Regions from separate parts of the Streptomyces sp. NPDC041796 genome, predicted to be linked through region 1. Evidence: riboswitches for the same ligand, from Rfam matches in the RefSeq annotation. Region 1 holds a riboswitch; each other region holds the start of a gene.
What was found. A riboswitch is a leader RNA that binds a small molecule or an ion and turns the genes downstream of it on or off. The one in region 1 is predicted to bind cobalamin.
Positions count from the first base shown of each region.

Region 2: linked by a shared signal. The riboswitch ahead of cobN (cobaltochelatase subunit CobN) and the one ahead of ACZ6C1_RS00860 (ribonucleoside-diphosphate reductase subunit alpha) in region 1 are both predicted to bind cobalamin.
Region 3: linked by a shared signal. The riboswitch ahead of ACZ6C1_RS18925 (ABC transporter substrate-binding protein) and the one ahead of ACZ6C1_RS00860 (ribonucleoside-diphosphate reductase subunit alpha) in region 1 are both predicted to bind cobalamin.
Region 4: linked by a shared signal. The riboswitch ahead of ACZ6C1_RS05390 (energy-coupling factor ABC transporter permease) and the one ahead of ACZ6C1_RS00860 (ribonucleoside-diphosphate reductase subunit alpha) in region 1 are both predicted to bind cobalamin.

Region 1 is NZ_JBVJAH010000001.1:187,912-192,577, forward strand. It holds gene ACZ6C1_RS00860 (ribonucleoside-diphosphate reductase subunit alpha) at 1-1,604, opposite strand, end outside; cobalamin riboswitch at 1,743-1,865, opposite strand; gene ACZ6C1_RS00865 (GNAT family N-acetyltransferase) at 1,919-2,422, opposite strand; gene ACZ6C1_RS00870 (YbdD/YjiX family protein) at 2,505-2,717, opposite strand; gene ACZ6C1_RS00875 (carbon starvation CstA family protein) at 2,726-4,666, opposite strand, start outside.
Region 2 is NZ_JBVJAH010000006.1:416,953-421,618, forward strand. It holds gene ACZ6C1_RS15060 (precorrin-2 C(20)-methyltransferase) at 1-106, opposite strand, end outside; gene ACZ6C1_RS15065 (precorrin-8X methylmutase) at 103-750, opposite strand; gene ACZ6C1_RS15070 (cobalamin biosynthesis protein CobG) at 747-1,910, opposite strand; cobalamin riboswitch at 1,934-2,066, shown strand; gene cobN (cobaltochelatase subunit CobN) at 2,103-4,666, shown strand, end outside.
Region 3 is NZ_JBVJAH010000008.1:295,940-300,605, reverse strand. It holds gene ACZ6C1_RS18935 (ABC transporter ATP-binding protein) at 1-705, opposite strand, end outside; gene ACZ6C1_RS18930 (FecCD family ABC transporter permease) at 702-1,715, opposite strand; gene ACZ6C1_RS18925 (ABC transporter substrate-binding protein) at 1,712-2,740, opposite strand; cobalamin riboswitch at 2,780-2,976, opposite strand; gene ACZ6C1_RS18920 (ABC transporter substrate-binding protein) at 3,131-4,666, shown strand, end outside.
Region 4 is NZ_JBVJAH010000002.1:435,177-439,842, forward strand. It holds gene ACZ6C1_RS05370 (hypothetical protein) at 1-173, opposite strand, end outside; gene dhaK (dihydroxyacetone kinase subunit DhaK) at 399-1,391, shown strand; gene dhaL (dihydroxyacetone kinase subunit DhaL) at 1,400-2,014, shown strand; gene ACZ6C1_RS05385 (PTS-dependent dihydroxyacetone kinase phosphotransferase subunit DhaM) at 2,011-2,412, shown strand; cobalamin riboswitch at 2,480-2,714, shown strand; gene ACZ6C1_RS05390 (energy-coupling factor ABC transporter permease) at 2,746-3,429, shown strand; gene ACZ6C1_RS05395 (energy-coupling factor ABC transporter substrate-binding protein) at 3,426-3,833, shown strand; gene cbiQ (cobalt ECF transporter T component CbiQ) at 3,839-4,588, shown strand; gene ACZ6C1_RS05405 (energy-coupling factor ABC transporter ATP-binding protein) at 4,585-4,666, shown strand, end outside.

The DNA of each region.
Region 1 (4,666 bases):
CGGGTCGACAGGGCGCGCGCCGCGGGGGAGTCGAACGGCAGCTTCAGCTTGAAGAAGACGTCCTGGAGGCCCATGGCGCCCAGGCCCACGGGCCGCCACCTGGCGTTGGAGCGCCCGGCCTGCTCGGTCGGATAGAAGTTGATGTCGACGACCCGGTCGAGGAACGTGACGGCCGTACGGACGGTCTCGTCCAGCCGCTCCCAGTCGATGTCCCCGCCGGACACGAACGAGCCGAGGTTGACCGACCCCAGGTTGCAGACGGCGGTCTCCCCGTCGTCCGTCACCTCGAGGATCTCGGTGCACAGGTTGGAGGAGTGGACGGTGTGGCCCGGCTCGGCGGTCTGGTTGGCCGTACGGTTCGAGGCGTCCTTGAACGTCATCCAGCCGTTGCCGGTCTGCGCGAGGGTCCGCATCATCCGGCCGTACAGGTCACGGGCCGGCATGGTCTTGCGGGCCAGGCCCCTGGCCTCGGCGGCGCGGTAGGCCGCGTCGAACTCGTCGCCCCACAGGTCGACCAGCTCCGGCACGTCGGCCGGCGAGAACAGCGACCACTCGGCGTCGGCGTTGACCCGGCGCATGAACTCGTCCGGGATCCAGTGCGCCAGGTTCAGGTTGTGCGTACGCCGGGCGTCCTCGCCCGTGTTGTCGCGCAGCTCCAGGAACTCCTCGATGTCCGCGTGCCACGTCTCCAGGTACACGGCCGCCGCGCCCTTGCGCCGCCCGCCCTGGTTCACGGCAGCGACCGAGGCGTCCAGCGTCTTCAGGAACGGCACGATGCCGTTGGAGTGGCCGTTGGTGCCGCGGATCAGTGAACCGCGCGCCCGGATGCGGGAGTACGACAGCCCGATGCCGCCCGCGTGCTTCGACAGCCGCGCCACCTGGTGGTAGCGGTCGTAGATGGAGTCCAGCTCGTCCAGCGGCGAGTCCAGCAGGTAGCACGACGACATCTGGGGGTGGCGTGTACCGGAGTTGAACAGCGTGGGGGAGGAGGGCAGGTAGTCCAGCTGGCTCATCAGCCCGTACAGCGCCGCGACCTCGTCCAGCGCCCGTACGGAGTCGTCCTCCGCCAGCCCTGCCGCCACCCGCAGCATGAAGTGCTGCGGCGTCTCGATCACCTTGCGCGTGATCGGGTGCCGGAGCAGGTAGCGCGAGTACAGCGTCCGCAGCCCGAAGTAGCCGAACCGATCGTCGCCCGCCGGGTCGACCAACGCGTCCATCCCGTCCGCGTGGAGCGACACGAACGCGGCCGTACGGTCCGCGATCAGACCCTCGCGGTGCCCCACCGCCACCGACGCCGAGAACGACACCGCGCCCTGCCCGGCCGCCTCCTCCGCGATGGTCCGCGTCAGCAGCCGCGCCGCGAGCCGGGAGTACGCCGGGTCCTCGGCGATCAGACCGGCGGCCGCCTCGGTGGCGAGCTCGCGCAGCTCCGCCTCGTCCGAACCGGCGTGCCGGCCGCGCAGCGCGGCGGCGGCGACCCGGCCGGGGTCGGTGTCGGGCAGATCGGCGGTGAGGTCGGTCAGGGTCCGCAGCAGTACGGTCCCGGGTCCGTCGCTTCCGTCGCTCTCGATCGCTGAAACCGGATCGGCTGGCGCGATGGTCACGTGGGGGCTCTCCCTCGCTCGGCTCGGGGCCGCCGCGAACGCGGGCAGGGGAGCGGGCACGCCCGGGCACAGGGCGCAAAGCACCGCGTCCACCGGCCCATTCCGCGAGGCCCGGACGTCTGGGCACCCGAACCGGACGGTCCGGGCGCGCTGTCGGCAGGTCTTCGGACTCGTACGTACACAAAGGCACACCAACACACCGTTGCGGGACAGTTCCGGAATTCCACCGGATTCCCCTGCGGCGACAGCGAGGACGAGCATACATGTGGGGGGCGCCCGTTGAGGCACCCCCCACATGTTGTGTCTTCCGTGCCTCAGAACTCCAGCGCGTACGTGAAGAGGGTCACGCCCGGAAGGGGCTCCCAGTCCCTCTCCGGGGTCCGCACGAACCCCAGCCGCTCGTGGATCCGGTGCGCCGCGCGCATGGACTGCCGGCAGGACAGCACCAGCCGCGCACACCCCTCCACCGCCCGCGCCCGCTCCACACACGCCCGTACGAGCGCCTCGCCCGCGCCCCGCCGCCGCGCCTCCCGCGCCACCGCCAGCATCCGGAGCTCCGCCTCCCCGACCCGGGCGAGCTCGGCCCACCGGGCGCCGCCCTCCGCCACGAACGTCACCCCGCCGAGCACCCGTTCGTCCTCGCCGACCGCGACCAGCACCTCCGCCTCGGCGGCCCGCCGGGCCACGTCCCGCAGCTCGATGAGGTACTCGTCGCTCTCCCCGAAGGGCAGCAACCCGTCCCCGAGATAGGCCTGCGCCGTGACCTCGGCGAGCGCCTGGTGTTCCTCCGGCCGTACCGCCCTGATGGTGATGTCCATGGACCGAGTGTGGAGGCGTACGGCGACGGGCCGCCGCATTTCCGTCCCCGGAAACACGGCGGCCCGTCGTGCCGTCACCCGCTCAGCAGCAGCGGAACCCGTCGCGGGGGTCCGCCTCCAGCGCGTCGGTGCGCCGCCGCTCGAACTCGCGGCGGGTCATGACCTCGGCGTCCGGGTCGCAGGAGCGGACGTGGGCGACGTAGGTGTCGTACGCGGCCTCACCGGACACCTCGCGGACGTACCAGCGGATCCAGCCCGCCGCCCGGCGCAGCCGGCCGCCCGCCCCCGTGGTCACCGGGGGCCTCACTTCGAGCCGCTCCCGGCCGGCACCGCCTCACCGGTGCCGCCCTCCTTCCGGATGCCGCCCTCGGGGCCGAGCCCGGCCGCGACCAGTTCGGCCTTCTCCTCCGCCGTGGGGAACAGCCCGGCCGGAGCGACCAGCCTGGACGGGGTGTACGGGACCTCGGAGAGCTTCACCTGGTCGGGGTTGGCGACGGCCTTGAAGCAGACCCGTCCCGCGTCGGCGATCACCACCACGATGAGCAGGGCGAAGAGGGCGGAAAGGACGCCGTCGACCGTGGAGTTGGTGACGACGGTGTGCATGTCGTCCATCGACTTCGCGGGGGGCAGCACCTGCCCGGAGTCGATGCCCGCCTGGTACTTGTCCCGCTGGGCGAAGAAGCCCACCCGGGGGTCGGCCGAGAAGATCTTCTGCCAGCTCGCGGTGAGCGTGACGGCCACGTCCCAGGCGAGCGGGACCGCGGTGACCCAGGCCCACTTCAGGCGGCCGGACTTGACGAGCAGGGTGGTGCAGACGGCCAGTGCCACGGCGGCCAGGAGCTGGTTGGCGATGCCGAACAGCGGGAAGAGCTGGTTGATGCCGCCCAGCGGGTCGTGCACGCCCACCCAGAGGAAGTAGCCCCAGCCGCCGACGACGACCGCGCTGGCGAACCAGACGCCCGGCTTCCAGCTCACCTGCTTGAACGGCTTGTAGAGGTTGCCGAGTGTGTCCTGGAGCATGAAGCGGCCCACGCGGGTGCCGGCGTCCAGCGTCGTCAGGATGAACAGCGCCTCGAACATGATGGCGAAGTGGTACCAGAACGCCTTCATGGTGGCGCCGCCGAACACCGCGGAGAAGATCTCCGACATGCCGAGCGCGAAGGTCGGCGCGCCACCGGTCCGGGACAGCAGCGACGCCTCCTCGACATCCGCGGCGGCCTTGGCGAGCTGGTCGGGGGAGATGGTGAACCCGAAGTTCGACACCGCTTCGGCGGCCGACTGCACGGTGGTCCCGACCACACCCGCCGGGGAGTTGACCGCGAAGAAGAGACCGGGGTCGATGATGCAGGCCGCGATCATCGCCATGACGGCGACGAAGGACTCGGTCAGCATGGACCCGTACCCGATCATCCGGATCTGGGTCTCCTTCTGGACCATCTTCGGGGTGGTGCCCGAGGAGACCAGGGAGTGGAAGCCGGAGAGCGCGCCGCACGCGATGGTGATGAAGACGAACGGGAACATCGAGCCGGCGAAGACCGGGCCGTCGCCGCGGCTCGCGAAGTCGGTGACCGCGGGCATCTTCAGGGTGGGCAGGGCGACGAAGACGCCGATGGCGAGCAGTGCGATCGTGCCGACCTTCATGAAGGTGGACAGGTAGTCGCGCGGCGCGAGCAGCAGCCACACCGGCAGGACCGAGGCCAGGAAGCCGTACACGACCATCCAGATGACCAGCGTGCCCGGCTCCAGCGTGAAGGTGTCGGCGAGCGAGGACTCGGCGACCCAGCCGCCCGCGACGATGGCCAGGAGCAGCAGCGCGACACCGATGACCGAGACCTCGGTGACCCGGCCCGGCCGCAGCACCCGCAGATAGACGCCCATGAACAGGGCGATCGGGATGGTCATGCCGATGGAGAAGACACCCCAGGGCGAGTGCGCCAGGGCGTTGACGATGACCAGGGCCAGTACGGCCAGCAGGATGATCATGATGGCGAAGACCGCGATGAGCGCGGCCGCGCCGCCGAAGGGTCCGATCTCGTCACGGGCCATCTGGCCGAGCGAGCGGCCGTCGCGGCGGGTGGAGAAGAACAGCGTCACCATGTCCTGGACGGCGCCGGCGAAGATCACGCCGACGATGATCCAGATCGTGCCCGGCAGGTAGCCCATCTGCGCGGCGAGGACCGGCCCCACGAGGGGACCGGCGCCCGCCACGGCGGCGAAGTGGTGGCCGAAGAGGACCCGGCGGTC
Region 2 (4,666 bases), on a different contig from region 1:
AGTGGTACGCGATCACGTCGGCGGCGGCGATGGCCTTCACCGCCGCCACCGTCATCAGGTTCGGGTCGCCGGGGCCGAGGCCCACGCCGTACAGCTTGCCGCTCATGCCTGGATCTCCGCCTCGTGGGCGATCGCGTTGATCGCCGCCGCCGCCATGGCGCTGCCGCCCCGCCGCCCGCGCACCACCAGGTGCTCCAGGCCGGGGAACGCCGCCAGGGCGTCCTTGGACTCGGCCGCGCCGATGAACCCGACCGGTATGCCGATCACGGCCGCCGGGCGCGGGGCGCCCGCCTCGATCATCTCCAGGAGGCGGAACAGCGCGGTCGGGGCGTTGCCGACCGCGACGACCGCCCCTTCGAGGCGGTCGCGCCACAGCTCCAGCGCGGCGGCGCTGCGGGTGGTGCCGAGCTCGGCGGCGAGCGCCGGAACGGACGGGTCGGAGAGGGTGCAGATCACGTCGTTGTCGGCGGGCAGCCGCTTGCGCGTGACACCGCTGGCGACCATCTGCGCGTCGCACAGGATCGGCGCGCCGGCGCGCAGCGCCTCGCGGGCGCGGGCCACCACGTCCGGCGTGTACGCCAGGTCGCGGACGAGGTCGACCATGCCGCAGGCGTGGATCATCCGCACGGCGACCTGGCCGACGTCGGCCGGCAGGTCCGCGAGATCCGCCTCGGCGCGGATCGTGGCAAAGGACTGGCGGTAGATCTCCGCCCCGTCCTTCTCGTAGTCGAACACTCTGCTCTCGCTCATCTCGTCGGTCCTTGTACGGTCATCTGGTACGCGCCTTCGCCGGTCGCCACCATGTCGGTCCACGTGCCGTGCGGGTGGCCGCAGCGGCGGGCGCACCCCGACCAGTGGACGGGCAGCGCACCCTCGCGGGGCCGTGCGTCGGCCCGTACGTCGGACAGGGACTTGGTGCAGCCGGGGCGTCCGGTGCAGGCGGTGACGCCGATCCAGGGGGAGTCGGTACGGGTGAGGAACCCGGCCTCACCGAGGGTGCCCAGCCGTTCCTCGGCCGTGGCCCGGTCGGTGAAGCCGGGCAGCACGAAGCCGCGCCACGGGGTGACGCGTACCTCCTCGGCGGGCAGCAGGGCCCGGAACTGGGCCGAGGTCACCCGGCCGAGGCGGGCGAGGACGCAGACCGCGCCGTCGCCGGTCACCCCGGGCGCGGGCGGTCCGCTCGTCGCGCACACGAAGTCCGGTACGGGCTGTGCCGCGATGCCGGCCGCCCGCAGGTGTCCCGTCACGTCCACGTCCTGCCCCGGCGGCAGCTCCCGTATCCGCCAGGCGCCCGTGCCCGCCGCGCGGGCGGCGGCGAGGAACGCCCCGGCCGCCGTGAGCGCGGCGCGGGGCGCGTCGGCGGCGGCCACGCGGTACGTCCGCTCCGCGATCCGCAGCAGCGGCCCGTCCGGGGCTGCGAGCAACGTCACATCGGGGGACAGGGCCGCCACATCGCCCCGTCCGTCGTCCACGGCGAAGAGGAAGCGGCCGGACAGTTCGGTCGTCCACTCCTCGGCGCACAGGAGCTCGTCCAGGCGCGCGGCCCAGGCCTGCACGTCGGGTCCGGCGAGCGGTGAGACCACCATGTTCCGTACGCGTTCGTGCCGTTCGGAGGGGAGGAGGCCCGCATCCCGCAGTAGGTCCGCCAGTCCGAGCCCGCAGCCTTCGCCGAGTCCCCGCAGTTCGAGGTTGCCGCGCGAGGTGAGGGAGAGGTGCCCGTCGCCCAGCCGGTCCGACGCGTCGGCGAGCAACCGAACTTGACGGGGAGTCAGCACTCCGGTGGGGAGGCGGAGGCGGGCCAGGGCGCCGTCGTCGGCCTGGTGCAGCCGCAGCGCACCCGGGCAGGCGTCACCGCGGTCCCGTATGTGAGCTTCGCCCCGGTCCTGGGGCTTTGGTGAGCTGGGCGGCATGGCGGCGAGCATACGCGCAGCCTCTACTATGCAGACGGCACAGGGTCCCAGGGCCCTAGGGAGGAAGCCCGGTGAGATTCCGGCGCGGTCCCGCCACTGTGAGCCGAACCCGAAAGGTCCGGTAAGTCAGGAACTCCCGCCGTCCTACGAACACCCGGGGCGCGGACACCCCGAGGAAGGCCTGCGCACGCCATGATCCTGTTGCTGTCGCACTCCGACACGGACCTGCTGAGCGCCCGTGCGGCCGGCGGGCCCGTCGAGTACCGCTTCGCCAACCCCGCCCGGCTCCCCCTGGACGACCTGGACGCCCTGCTCGACGGCGCCGACCTCGTCGTCGTACGCCTCCTCGGCGGCATCCGCGCCTGGGAGGAGGGCCTGTACACGCTCCGCGAGACCGGTAAGCCGCTCGTCGTCCTCACCGGCGAACAGGCGCCCGACGCCCAGCTGATGGAGACCTCCACCGTCCCGATCGGCATCGCGGCCGAGGCGCACGCCTACCTGGCCCACGGCGGACCGGGCAACCTGGAACAACTCGCCCGTTTCCTCTCCGACACCGTCCTGCTCACCGGCCACGGTTTCGAACCCCCGGCCGCCGCCCCCACCTGGGGCCCGCTGGAGCGGACCGCGCAGAACACCACGGGCCCCACGGTCGCCGTGCTGTACTACCGCGCCCACCACATGAGCGGGAACACCGCCTTCATCCACACCCTCTGCGACGCCATCGAGGACGCCGGAGGCCAGGCCCTCCCCCTGTACGTGGCATCGCTCCGCGCCCCCGAGCCGGAGCTCGTCGAGAACCTGCGGATGGCCGACGCCGTCATCACCACCGTCCTCGCCGCCGGCGGCACCAAGCCCGCCGAGGCCCAGGCGGGCGGTGACGAGGAGGCCTGGGACGCGGGCGCGCTCGCCGCCCTCGACGTCCCCATCCTCCAGGCGCTGTGCCTGACCGGCTCACGCTCCGCCTGGGAGGAGAACGACGAGGGGCTGTCCCCGCTGGACGCCGCCAGCCAGGTCGCCGTCCCCGAGTTCGACGGCCGGCTCATCACCGTGCCGTTCTCCTTCAAGGAGATCGACGCCGACGGCCTGCCCGCGTACGTCGCCGACACCGAGCGCGCCGCCCGCGTCGCCGGGATCGCCGTACGCCACGCCCGGCTGCGTCACATCCCGAACGCCGACAAGCGCCTGGCGCTGGTCCTCTCCGCGTACCCCACCAAGCACTCCCGCATCGGCAACGCCGTCGGCCTCGACACCCCCGCCTCGGCCGTCGCCCTGCTGCGGCGGCTGCGTGAGGAGGGCTACGACTTCGGCACCGAGGAGGTGCCGGGCCTCGCGTCCGGTGACGGCGACGAGCTGATCTACGCCCTCATCGAGGCGGGCGGCCACGACCAGGACTGGCTCACCGAGGAGCAGCTCGCCCGCAACCCGGTCCGCATCCCGGCCGCCGACTACAAGCGCTGGTACTCCGCCCTGCCGCAGGAGCTGCGCGACCAGGTCGAGGAACACTGGGGCCCGCCGCCCGGCGAGATGTTCCTGGACCGCTCGCGCAACCCGGAGGGCGACATCGTCCTCGCCGCCCTGCGCCGCGGGAACCTCCTCATCCTCATCCAGCCGCCGCGCGGCTTCGGTGAGAACCCGATCGCGATCTACCACGACCCCGACCTGCCGCCCTCGCACCACTACCTGGCCGCCTACCGCTGGATCGCGGCCCGGGCGGAGGACGGCGGTTTCGGCGCCGACGCCATGGTCCACCTGGGCAAGCACGGCAACCTGGAGTGGCTGCCCGGCAAGAACGCCGGCCTGTCCGCCGCCTGCGGCCCCGACGCCGCCCTCGGCGACATCCCGCTGGTCTACCCGTTCCTGGTGAACGACCCGGGCGAGGGCACCCAGGCCAAGCGGCGCGTCCACGCCACGCTCGTCGACCACCTGGTGCCGCCGATGGCCCGTGCCGAGTCGTACGGCGACATCACCCGCCTGGAGCAGCTGCTCGACGAGTACGCGCAGATCTCCTCCATGGACCCGTCCAAGCTGCCCGCCATCCGCGCCCAGATCTGGACGCTGATCCAGGCCGCCAAGCTCGACCACGACCTGGGCCTGGAGGACCGCCCCGACGACGACGGGTTCGACGACTTCCTGCTCCACGTCGACGGCTGGCTCTGCGAGGTCAAGGACGCCCAGATCCGCGACGGCCTGCACGTCCTGGGCGGCGCCCCCACCGGCCCCGAGCGGGTCAACCTGGTGCTGTCGATCCTCCGCGCCCGGCAGATCTGGGGCGGTACGCAGTCCCTGCCCGGCCTCCGCGAGGCCCTGGGCCTGGACGAGTCCGCCGCCACCCGCACCACCGCCGACGAGGCGGAGGCCAAGGCCCGCGCCCTGGTCGAGGCCATGGAGGCCGCCGACTGGAACCCGGCCGCCGTCGCCACCGTCGCGGAGGGCCACGACCGGGCCGTCGCCGACATCCTCGACTTCGCCGCCCGCCAGGTCGTCCCGCGCCTCGCCGCCACCACCGACGAGCTGGACCACGCCGTCCACGCCCTGAACGGCGGCTTCGTCCCCGCCGGGCCGTCCGGCTCGCCGCTGCGCGGCCTGGTCAACGTCCTGCCGACCGGCCGGAACTTCTACTCCGTCGACCCCAAGGCCGTCCCCTCCCGTCTCGCCTGGGAGACCGGCCAGGCCCTCGCCGACTCCCTCCTGGAGCGGTACCGCACCGACAACGGCGAATGGCCCACCTCCGTCGGCCTGTCCCTGTGGGGTACGAG
Region 3 (4,666 bases), on a different contig from region 1:
CCGGACGCCGTAGACGTCGGCGATGAGCGTCTCGGTCAGTACGTCCCGCGGCGCGCCCGCGGTGACGACCCGGCCCTGGCGGAGGACCACGACGTGGTCGCAGTACATCGCGGCGAGGTTGAGGTCGTGCAGGGCGACGACGCTGGTGACGGCGAGGCCGCGGACGAGGTGCAGCAGGTCGTGCTGGTGCTGGATGTCGAGGTGGTTCGTCGGTTCGTCGAGGAGGAGTTCGCGCGGTTCCTGCGCGAGGGCGCGGGCGATGTGTACGCGCTGGCGTTCTCCTCCGGACAGGGTGTGCCAGGGCTGGTACGCCCGGTCGGCCAGTCCCGTGCGCTCCAGGGCGTCGCGCGTGGCCCGCTCGTCGCCCGGCCCCGGGGGTGTCCAGGCGCGGCGGTGGGGGATGCGGCCGAGCCGTACGACGTCGGCGACGGTGAGCTCGACGAGGGTGTCCGCCTGCTGTTCGACCACGGCCACGCGCCGGGCGACGTCCCTGCGCCGGAGGCTGTCCAGCGGGTGGCCGTCCAGGGTGACCACTCCGGAGTCCGGGGCCAGTACCCCGCAGAGGATGCGCAGCAGAGTGGATTTGCCGGAGCCGTTGGGGCCGAGGAGGCCGGTCATGGCGCCGGTGGGCGGGGTGATGGCGACGCCGTCGAGGATCAGTCGTCCGTCGGCGGTGTGGGAGACGTGGTCGGCGCTGAGGGTCATCGTCGGGTTCTCCGGGTCCGGTACAGGACGAGTACGAAGGCGGGGACGCCGACCAGGGAGGTGACGACGCCGACGGGGATCTCCTGCGGGTCGATGGCGGTCCGGGCGAGGGTGTCGATCCACACCAGGAACACGGCTCCGCCCAGCGCGGTGGCGGGGAGCAGCCGGCCGTGTCCCGGGCCGGTGAGGGCGCGGGCGGCGTGGGGCAGCACCAGCCCGACGAAGCCGATGGCGCCGGCCGAGCTGACGAGGGCGGCGGTGAGCAGGGCGGTGACGCACAGCAGTGCCGTCCGGGCGCGGGCCACGTTCACGCCCAGGGTGGCCGCCGCGTCCTGTCCGAAGGCGAACGCGTCCAGGGTCCTGGCATGGCCGAGGCAGACGGCGAGGGCGAGTACGAGGGCGGCGAGGCCGAGCCAGACGTCGGTCCAGCCGGCGCCGCTGAGCGAGCCCAGCAGCCAGAACAGCACGCCTCGGGTGGTCTCCGCGTCGGCGGAGGTGACCACGATGAAGGAGGTGAGTGCGGAGAACAGCTGCATCGCCGCGACACCGGACAGCACGACCCGGTCGGTGGTCCCGCCGAGGGTGTGGCTCAGCAGCAGCATCGCCGCGAACGAGCACACCGCGCCGGCGAAGGCACCCGCGGAGACGGACAGCACTCCCCCGCCCACGCCGAGGACGACCACGGCGACCGCGCCGGTGGAGGCTCCGGAGGAGACACCGAGGACGAAGGGGTCCGCGAGCGGGTTGCGCAGCAGGGACTGCATCACCGCTCCGCACAGCGCGAGTCCCGCGCCGCACACGGCGGCCAGCAGGGTACGGGGCAGCCTGAGGTTCCAGACGATCCCGTCCCTGATGGGTGTCAGGGTGGGGGCGTCCCCGCCGAGGTGGGCGGCGACGACGGACCAGACGTCGGCGACACCGATGTCCGCGGGGCCGATGGTGATCGCCACGGCGACGGACGCGGCGAGCGCCGCGAACCCCGCCGCCGTGCGCAGCAGGGTGGTCGTCACTTCGCCAGACCGAACCGGCGCAGTCCGGCGGCGACTTGTTCGATGCCTTCGACCGTGCGGATGGTCGGGTTCATGGCCTGGCCGCTGACCAGGACGTACCGCCGGTGCTTGACGGCGTCCATGTTCCTGGTGACGGGGTTCGACTCCAGGAACTCGATCTTCTTCGCGGCGCTCTCCCCCGTCTGTGCCTTGCGGGTGAGGTCTCCGATCACCAGGACGTCGGGGTTGCGGTCGGCCACGGTCTCCCAGTTGATCTGGGGCCATTCCTCGGTGGTGTCGTCGAAGACGTTCTTGGCGCCGAGTTCGCGCGTGATGATGCCGGGGGCTCCGCAGCAGCCCGCCATGTAGGGCGACTTGGCGTCGGAGAACCAGTACAGCAGGGTGACGTCGGAGGCGTCGAGGCCCGTGGTCGCTCGGGTGACGCGGGAGGTGAGCCGCGCGACCAGTTGGTCGCCGCGCTTCTCCTCGCCGAAGACCCGGGCGAGGTCGCGCACTTCCCCGTAGACCGTGTCCATGGTCAGCGGCTTGGTGCGGACACCGTCTCCCGAGCCGCTGTTGTCCTTGCCCTCGCAGTCGGACGGCGAGAGGTAGGTGGGCACCCCCAGCTTGGTGAACTGTTCGCGGGTGGCCACGCCGCCCTTGCCGAGGGTGGAGGCGAACGACGCCGTGACGAAATCGGGTTCGGTGTCGAGGACTCTTTCGAAGGAGGGGTTGTTCTCGGCGAGCCGCTCCACTCCCGCGTTGGCCTTTTCCAGGCCCTTCATGACGGGGTCGGTCCAGGTGGCGGTTCCGGCCATCCGGTCGGCCAGGCCCAGGGACAGCATGATCTCGGTGGTGCCCTGGTTGAGCGAGACGGCCCGCTGTGGGCCCTTCTCCGGGATCTCCACCTTCCGGCCGCAGTTGTCGAGCACCCGGGCCCGGTCGGAGGAGGGCGACGGGGACCCGGCGGGGGCGCCGCATCCGGTCAGGAGGAGGGCCCCGCACGCGAGCAGGGCGAACGAAGGCGTGGGGCGCGTGAGGGGCACGGCGATGTCCTAGCGTCGAGGGCCCATGCGCGGGGCCCGTCCGTACGGAACGTGCCAGCAGGTCTTCGGACTCGGGGTCATCCGGGCGAGGCGCCTTCCCGGGCCGGGGGATCCGGCCCAGTGGCTTTGCTGCCACGCCCGTCGCCCTCACCGCTGCGCGTCAGTTCCGGATTCCCACCGGATTCCCTGACCCACGTGCATACGCACGGAGTTCGACTGGCCCGCGCAAGCTACCACAGGCGTCGAGGCATGATCACGCGACCGACGGATCATCAGACGATGTTGACAATCATTTTCATATAGTCGATGCTGCTCACGCCCCCCACCGTCCGTCCTCCGTCCGGCGCGGCCGCGGTGCGGGGGCCCACTCACGTGATTCCTGGGAGCAGCATGTCCATCTGGCACAACCGTCGAGAATTCCTCGCCCTCACCGGTGCCGCCGCCGGTGCCGGCGCCCTGGCGCTCACCGGGTGCGGTGGCGGCGCCGGCAGCGGCGGAGCGGCCGCGGGCGACAAGGCGAAGCCCCGGCGCGGCGGTCAGTTCCGGGCGCTGTTCACCGGGGGTGGCGAGCAGGAGACCATCGACCCGCACGCCGAGGCCCTCGCCATCGACATGGCCCGTACCAAGGCCCTCTTCGACCGGCTCGTGGACCTGGACGCCACCATGAAGCCGGTGCCGCGCCTCGCCCGGACATGGGAGTCCAACGCCGACGCGACGCTGTGGCGGTTCACGCTGCGCGACGCGCTGTTCCACGACGGGAAGCGGCTCACGCCCGAGGACGTGCTGTTCACCTTCGGCCGCATCCTCGACCCGAAGGCGACCACCCACTTCGCGCAGAGCCTGCTCTCCGTCATCGACCTCAAGAAGAGCCGGAGCGCCGGGAAGAACGTCGTGGAGGTCGCGCTGAAGCAGCCCGGCGCCGAGTTCCCCGCCCTGCTCGGCACGCTGGGCACGGCCGTCGTCAGCTCCCGTTACGCCGACCCCGCCAAGCCCGTGGGGACCGGGGCGTTCAGGCTGAAGTCCTTCCGGGCCGGGCGCGCCTTCGTCGCCGAACGGTTCGACGACCACTGGGACGGCGGGGCCTACGTCGACGAGCTGAGGATCCTGTCCGCCGACGCCGACGCCCGGGGCAACGCCCTGCGGGCGGGCGAGGCGGAGTTCGGCTACGAGATGACCCCGACCTTCGCCCGGACCGTACAGGCCGACGCATCGGTGCGGATCCTGGCGGCGAAGGGCAGCACGGCCCACGCCATCGTGATGAAGTGCGACCAGGAGCCCTTCGACAACCCCGACGTCACACGGGCGTTCAAGCTGCTCGCCGACCGCGAGAAGCTGGTGCGGGTCGTCCTGGCGGGCCAGGGCGTGGTCGGCAACGACATGTTCGGCAAGGGCTACCAGTACTACCCCGAGGACATTCCGCAGCGTACGCGTGACGTCGAGGAGGTGCGTGCGCTGCTGAAGAAGGCCGGCGTGCTCAACAAGACCCTGTCGATCTACACCTCCTCGGCCGCCAACGGCTTCGTGGAGGCGGCGACCCTCTTCGCGGAGCAGGCCGCCGACGCCGGTCTGCGGGTGAAGGTCACCACGGGTGCGTCGGAGACGTACTTCAAGGACCAGCTCACCAAGGGTGCGATGGGCAGCCACCGTTCCGGCGCGATGACGATCCCCAACTACATCAACGACCGCCTGCTGACGAAGTCGGCGTTCAACGCCTCCGCTTGGCGCCGCAAGGACTTCGACGCCACCTTCGCCAAGGCCCAGTCCACCACTGACGTGGCCGAACGCACCGCTCTGTACGGCCGGTTGCAGCGCACCCTCCACGACGAGGGCGGCCTGCTGATCTGGGGCCACCCGGACTGGCTGAACGGTGTCTCGTCGCGGGTCCGGGGCATCGAGGCGGCTCCGCCCAACACCCTGGGCTCGGCA
Region 4 (4,666 bases), on a different contig from region 1:
TCGCTCTGCGCCTTGCGGAACAGGTCGGCGATCTCCGCGTCGTTCTCCCGTTCCGCGTCCTTGATGTAGGTCTCCAGCCGCAGCGCGTTGTTCAGGCAGGACTCCACGTACCAGATCAGGTTGTAGTTCTTGTCCTTGGTGCCCGTGACGTCGCCGGTTTCGTTGTTCGCCATGTTGGACCGTCCTTCGAGAGGGGATGGCACTCGAACGACCGTAATCACATCCTCACGGTCCGGCACGACGGGTCACCCGCCCGAACCACAGTTCACGCCAACGGCTGCCCACCGGCGGCGCTCCGGCTCAGCCGGGACGTCCCGCTGACACGGCACCGGCCGGCGTGGCAGGGTCGGCTGCAGTCCCGCCAGAGACCCGTCCGACCATCCTGCTGGGAGATTCCGTTGCGCATGCTGATCAACGTGGCCGAGACCGTCGTCGCCGACGCCCTGCGCGGGATCGCGGCCGCGCATCCCGAGCTCACCGTGGACGTGGAGAACCGGGTCGTGGTGCGGCGTGACGCGCCCGTCGCCGGGCGGGTGGCGCTGGTGTCGGGGGGCGGATCCGGGCACGAACCGCTGCACGCCGGGTTCGTCGGGCCCGGAATGCTGGCGGCGGCCTGTCCGGGCGAGGTCTTCACGTCACCCGTTCCCGACCAGATGGTGCGGGCGGCGGCCGCCGTGGACAGTGGGCACGGGGTGCTGTTCGTCGTCAAGAACTACACCGGGGACGTGCTGAACTTCGAGATGGCGGCCGAGCTCGCCGAGGACGAGGGCGTGCGGGTCGCCAAGGTCCTCGTGGACGACGACGTGGCCGTGTCCGACAGCACGTTCACGGCGGGGCGGCGCGGGACCGGGGCCACGCTCTTCGTGGAGAAGATCGCCGGTGCGGCCGCCGAGGAGGGGGCGCCCCTGGAGCGGGTGGAGGCGATCGCCCGGCGGGTGAACGCGGGTTCGCGCAGTTTCGGTGTGGCGCTGAGCGCGTGCACCACGCCCGCGAAGGGCAGCCCGACGTTCGATCTGCCCCCGGGTGAACTGGAGTTGGGCATCGGCATCCATGGGGAGCCCGGGCGGGAGCGGCGCCCCATGATGACCTCGGGCGAGATCGCCGACTTGGCGGTGGACGCCGTCCTGGAGGACCTCGGGCCGAGCGGTCCGGTGCTGGTGCTGGTCAACGGCATGGGTGCGACGCCGTTGCTGGAGCTGTACGGGTTCAATGCCGAGGTCCAGCGGGTGCTGGGCGAGCGGGGCGTCTCCGTGGCCCGTACGCTCGTCGGCAATTACGTGACCTCGCTCGACATGGCCGGGTGCTCGGTGACCCTGTGTCAGGTGGACGAGGAACTGCTGCGACTGTGGGACGCGCCGGTGCGGACGGCCGCCCTGCGGTGGGGAATGTGAGGCCCGTGATGCTTGACGCGGAGTTCTTCCGGCGCTGGATGACCGGCGTGGCCGCATCCGTGGACCGGGAGGCGGACCGGCTCACCGAGCTCGACTCGGCGATCGGTGACGCGGACCACGGTGCCAATCTGCAGCGCGGTTTCGCCGCGGTGGTCAAGGCCCTGGAGGGCGGTACGGCCATGACGCCGGGGGCCGTGCTCAGGCTCGCGGGGCAGCAGCTGATCTCGACGGTCGGCGGCGCGTCGGGGCCTTTGTACGGGACGCTGCTGCGGCGCACCGGCAAGGCGCTGGGCGACGCCGCCGAGGTGGCGCCCGTGCAGCTTGCGGAGGCGCTGCGGGTGGGCGTGGCGGCGGTGGCGCAGCTCGGCGGGGCGAAGGCCGGGGACAAGACGATGCTGGACGCGCTGGAGCCGGCCGTCGAGGCGCTGGCCGAGTCGCTCGGTGCGTCGTTCGCGGCGGCGGCGGAGGCGGCGGACCAGGGCGCCCTCGCGACCGTACCGATGCGGGCGCGCAAGGGCCGGGCCAGCTATCTCGGTGAGCGGAGCGTCGGTCACCAGGACCCGGGCGCGACGTCCTCGGCGCTGCTGATCGCGGCGCTCGCCGACGCCGAGGGGGCTCGGTGAGCGCGCGGGTGGGCGTCGTGCTGGTCTCGCACAGCGCGGCCGTCGCGTCCTCGGTCGCCGAGCTGGCCCGGGGCCTCGCCGGTGGCGGGACCGCGCCGGTGGCGGCGGCGGGCGGCACTCCGGACGGTGGTCTCGGCACCAGCGCGGAGCTGATCACACGGGCGGCGGCGGCCGTCGACGGCGGGGCGGGGGTGGCCGTCCTGGTGGACCTCGGCAGCGCCGTCCTGACGGTGAAGGCCCTGCTCGCGGAGGGCGACGAACTCCCCGGGGGGACGCGTCTGGTGGACGCGCCGTTCGTGGAGGGCGCCGTGGCGGCGGTGGTCACCGCGTCCGCGGGAGGGGATCTGGACGCGGTGGTGCGGGCAGCGTCCGAGGCGTACGGATACCGCAAGGAGTGAGGCGCGCCCACGGGGTGGAGCCGGGCCGCGCACCGACGCGCGGGTTGTGATGTACCTGGTCAACGCACTACTGTCGCAGGGCCTTGGTGTACGGGAAACCGGTGCGGTACCGGTGCGGCCCTCGCCACTGTGATCGGGAAGTCCGGCTCCACTCCCGGGGAATCCACCCCTGGAAGCCACTGGAACGCCGCGGGAGACCGCGGTGTCCGGGAAGGCGGAGTCGCGGCGGCACGTCGTCCGGGGGGGACACCCCCGGACCCCCTCCCGTCAGCCAGGAGACCGGCCAGGGCGCGTTGTCCATCCACGAGGTGCTGGAGAGGGTCTCCCCACATCATGCATATCGCCGAGGGCTATTTGCCCCCCGCGCACGCGGTCGCCTGGACCGTCGCCGCCGCTCCCTTCGTCGCCCATGGCGTTCGTTCGCTGACCCGCGAGGTCAAGGCGAATCCCGAATCGACTCTCCTGCTCGGCGCGTCCGGTGCCTTCACTTTTGTCCTGTCCGCCCTGAAAATCCCCTCGGTCACCGGGAGTTGCTCCCACCCGACCGGCACCGGCCTGGGCGCGATCCTGTTCCGGCCACCGATCATGGCGGTCCTCGGCACCATCACCCTGCTCTTCCAGGCGCTGCTGCTGGCGCACGGGGGCCTGACGACGCTGGGCGCGAACGCGTTCTCGATGGCGATCGTCGGTCCGTGGGCCGGTTTCGGCGTGTACTGGCTGCTGCGCCGCTTCGACGTGCCGCTGATGGTGAGCGTGTTCTTCGGGGCGTTCGTGGCCGACCTGTCGACGTACTGCGTCACCAGCGTGCAGCTGGCGCTGGCGTTCCCGGACCCCAGCAGCGGTGTCGTCGGGGCGCTGGCGAAGTTCGGCGGGATCTTCGCCGTCACCCAGATTCCGCTGGCCGTCAGCGAGGGTCTGCTGACCGTGCTGGTGATGCGGCTGCTGATGCAGTCCAGCAAGGGTGATCTGGCCCGGCTCGGTGTCGTGTCCGTGAAGAAGGAGGCCGTGGCCCGATGAGCCGTAACGCCAGGATCAATACGCTGCTGCTGCTCGTCGTGGTCGCGCTCGCCGTCCTGCCGCTGGCGCTGGGGATGGGCGACCACAAGGAGGAGCCGTTCACGGGTGCCGACGGGCAGGCCGAGACGGCCATCACCGAGTCGCACCCGGACTACAAGCCGTGGTTCAGCCCGCTGTACGAGCCGCCGTCCGGTGAGATCGAGTCGGCGCTGTTCTCCCTCCAGGCCGCCCTCGGCGCCGGGGTGCTGGCCTACTACTTCGGTCTGCGGCGCGGCCGTCGGCAGGGCGAGGCTCGCGCCCGCGCCGGGGCGCCGGGCGGGGACGTCCCGGGGACGGAGCCCTCGGAAGCGGGGCCCTCGGAAGCGGGGCCCTCGGGCGCCGACGCGTCGCGCGCCTCCGCCTAGCCGCCGTGCTGCCGATCGACGCGGCGGCGCACAGCAGCCGCTGGCGCCGCCGCCATCCGTGCGAGAAGGCCGCCCTGGGCTTCGGGCTGACGGCGCTGGCCGTGTGCCTGCCGCCCTGGCCGGGGGCCGTACTCGTCGCCGCCGCGACCCTCGTGGTGCTGCTCGGCCCGGCCGGGGTCGCGGCACGTCAGCTGTGGCGGGCGTGGCGCATCCCGCTCGGTTTCTGTGTGACGGGCGCGGTGCCGCTGCTGTTCCAGGTCGGCGGGCCGGACGGGTTCGTCACGCTCGCGCCGGACGGACCGGTGCACGCGGGGCGGTTGCTGCTGCGTACGTCGGCGGCCTCCCTGGGCGTGCTGCTGTTCGCGTTCACCACGCCGGTGTCCGACGTGCTGCCGCGGCTGGTGCGGGCGGGGGTGCCGGCGCCGGTGGTCGACGTGGCGCTCGTGATGTACCGGATCAGTTTCCTGCTGCTGGACTCGGTCCGGCGGATCCGGGAGGCGCAGGCGGCCCGGCTCGGCCTGACGAGCCGGGCGGCCACCTGGCGTTCCCTGGCGGGCCTGGGCGCGACGGCGTTCGTGCGCGCCTTCGACCGGGCGGCGCGGCTCCAGACGGGGCTGGCGGGGCGCGGTTACGACGGCACGCTGCGGGTGCTGGTGCCGAAGACGGCGGTCTCCGGGCGGTTCCTGGGGGCGACGGCCGTTCTGCTCGCGGGGCTCGTCGCCCTCACCTTCGTACTGCAAAGGTTCCTGCCATGAATGCTCCTGCCGTCGTGGAACTCGTCGGTGCGGGATACGCCTACGAGGACGGCCCCGCCGTGCTGCGGGGCGTCGACT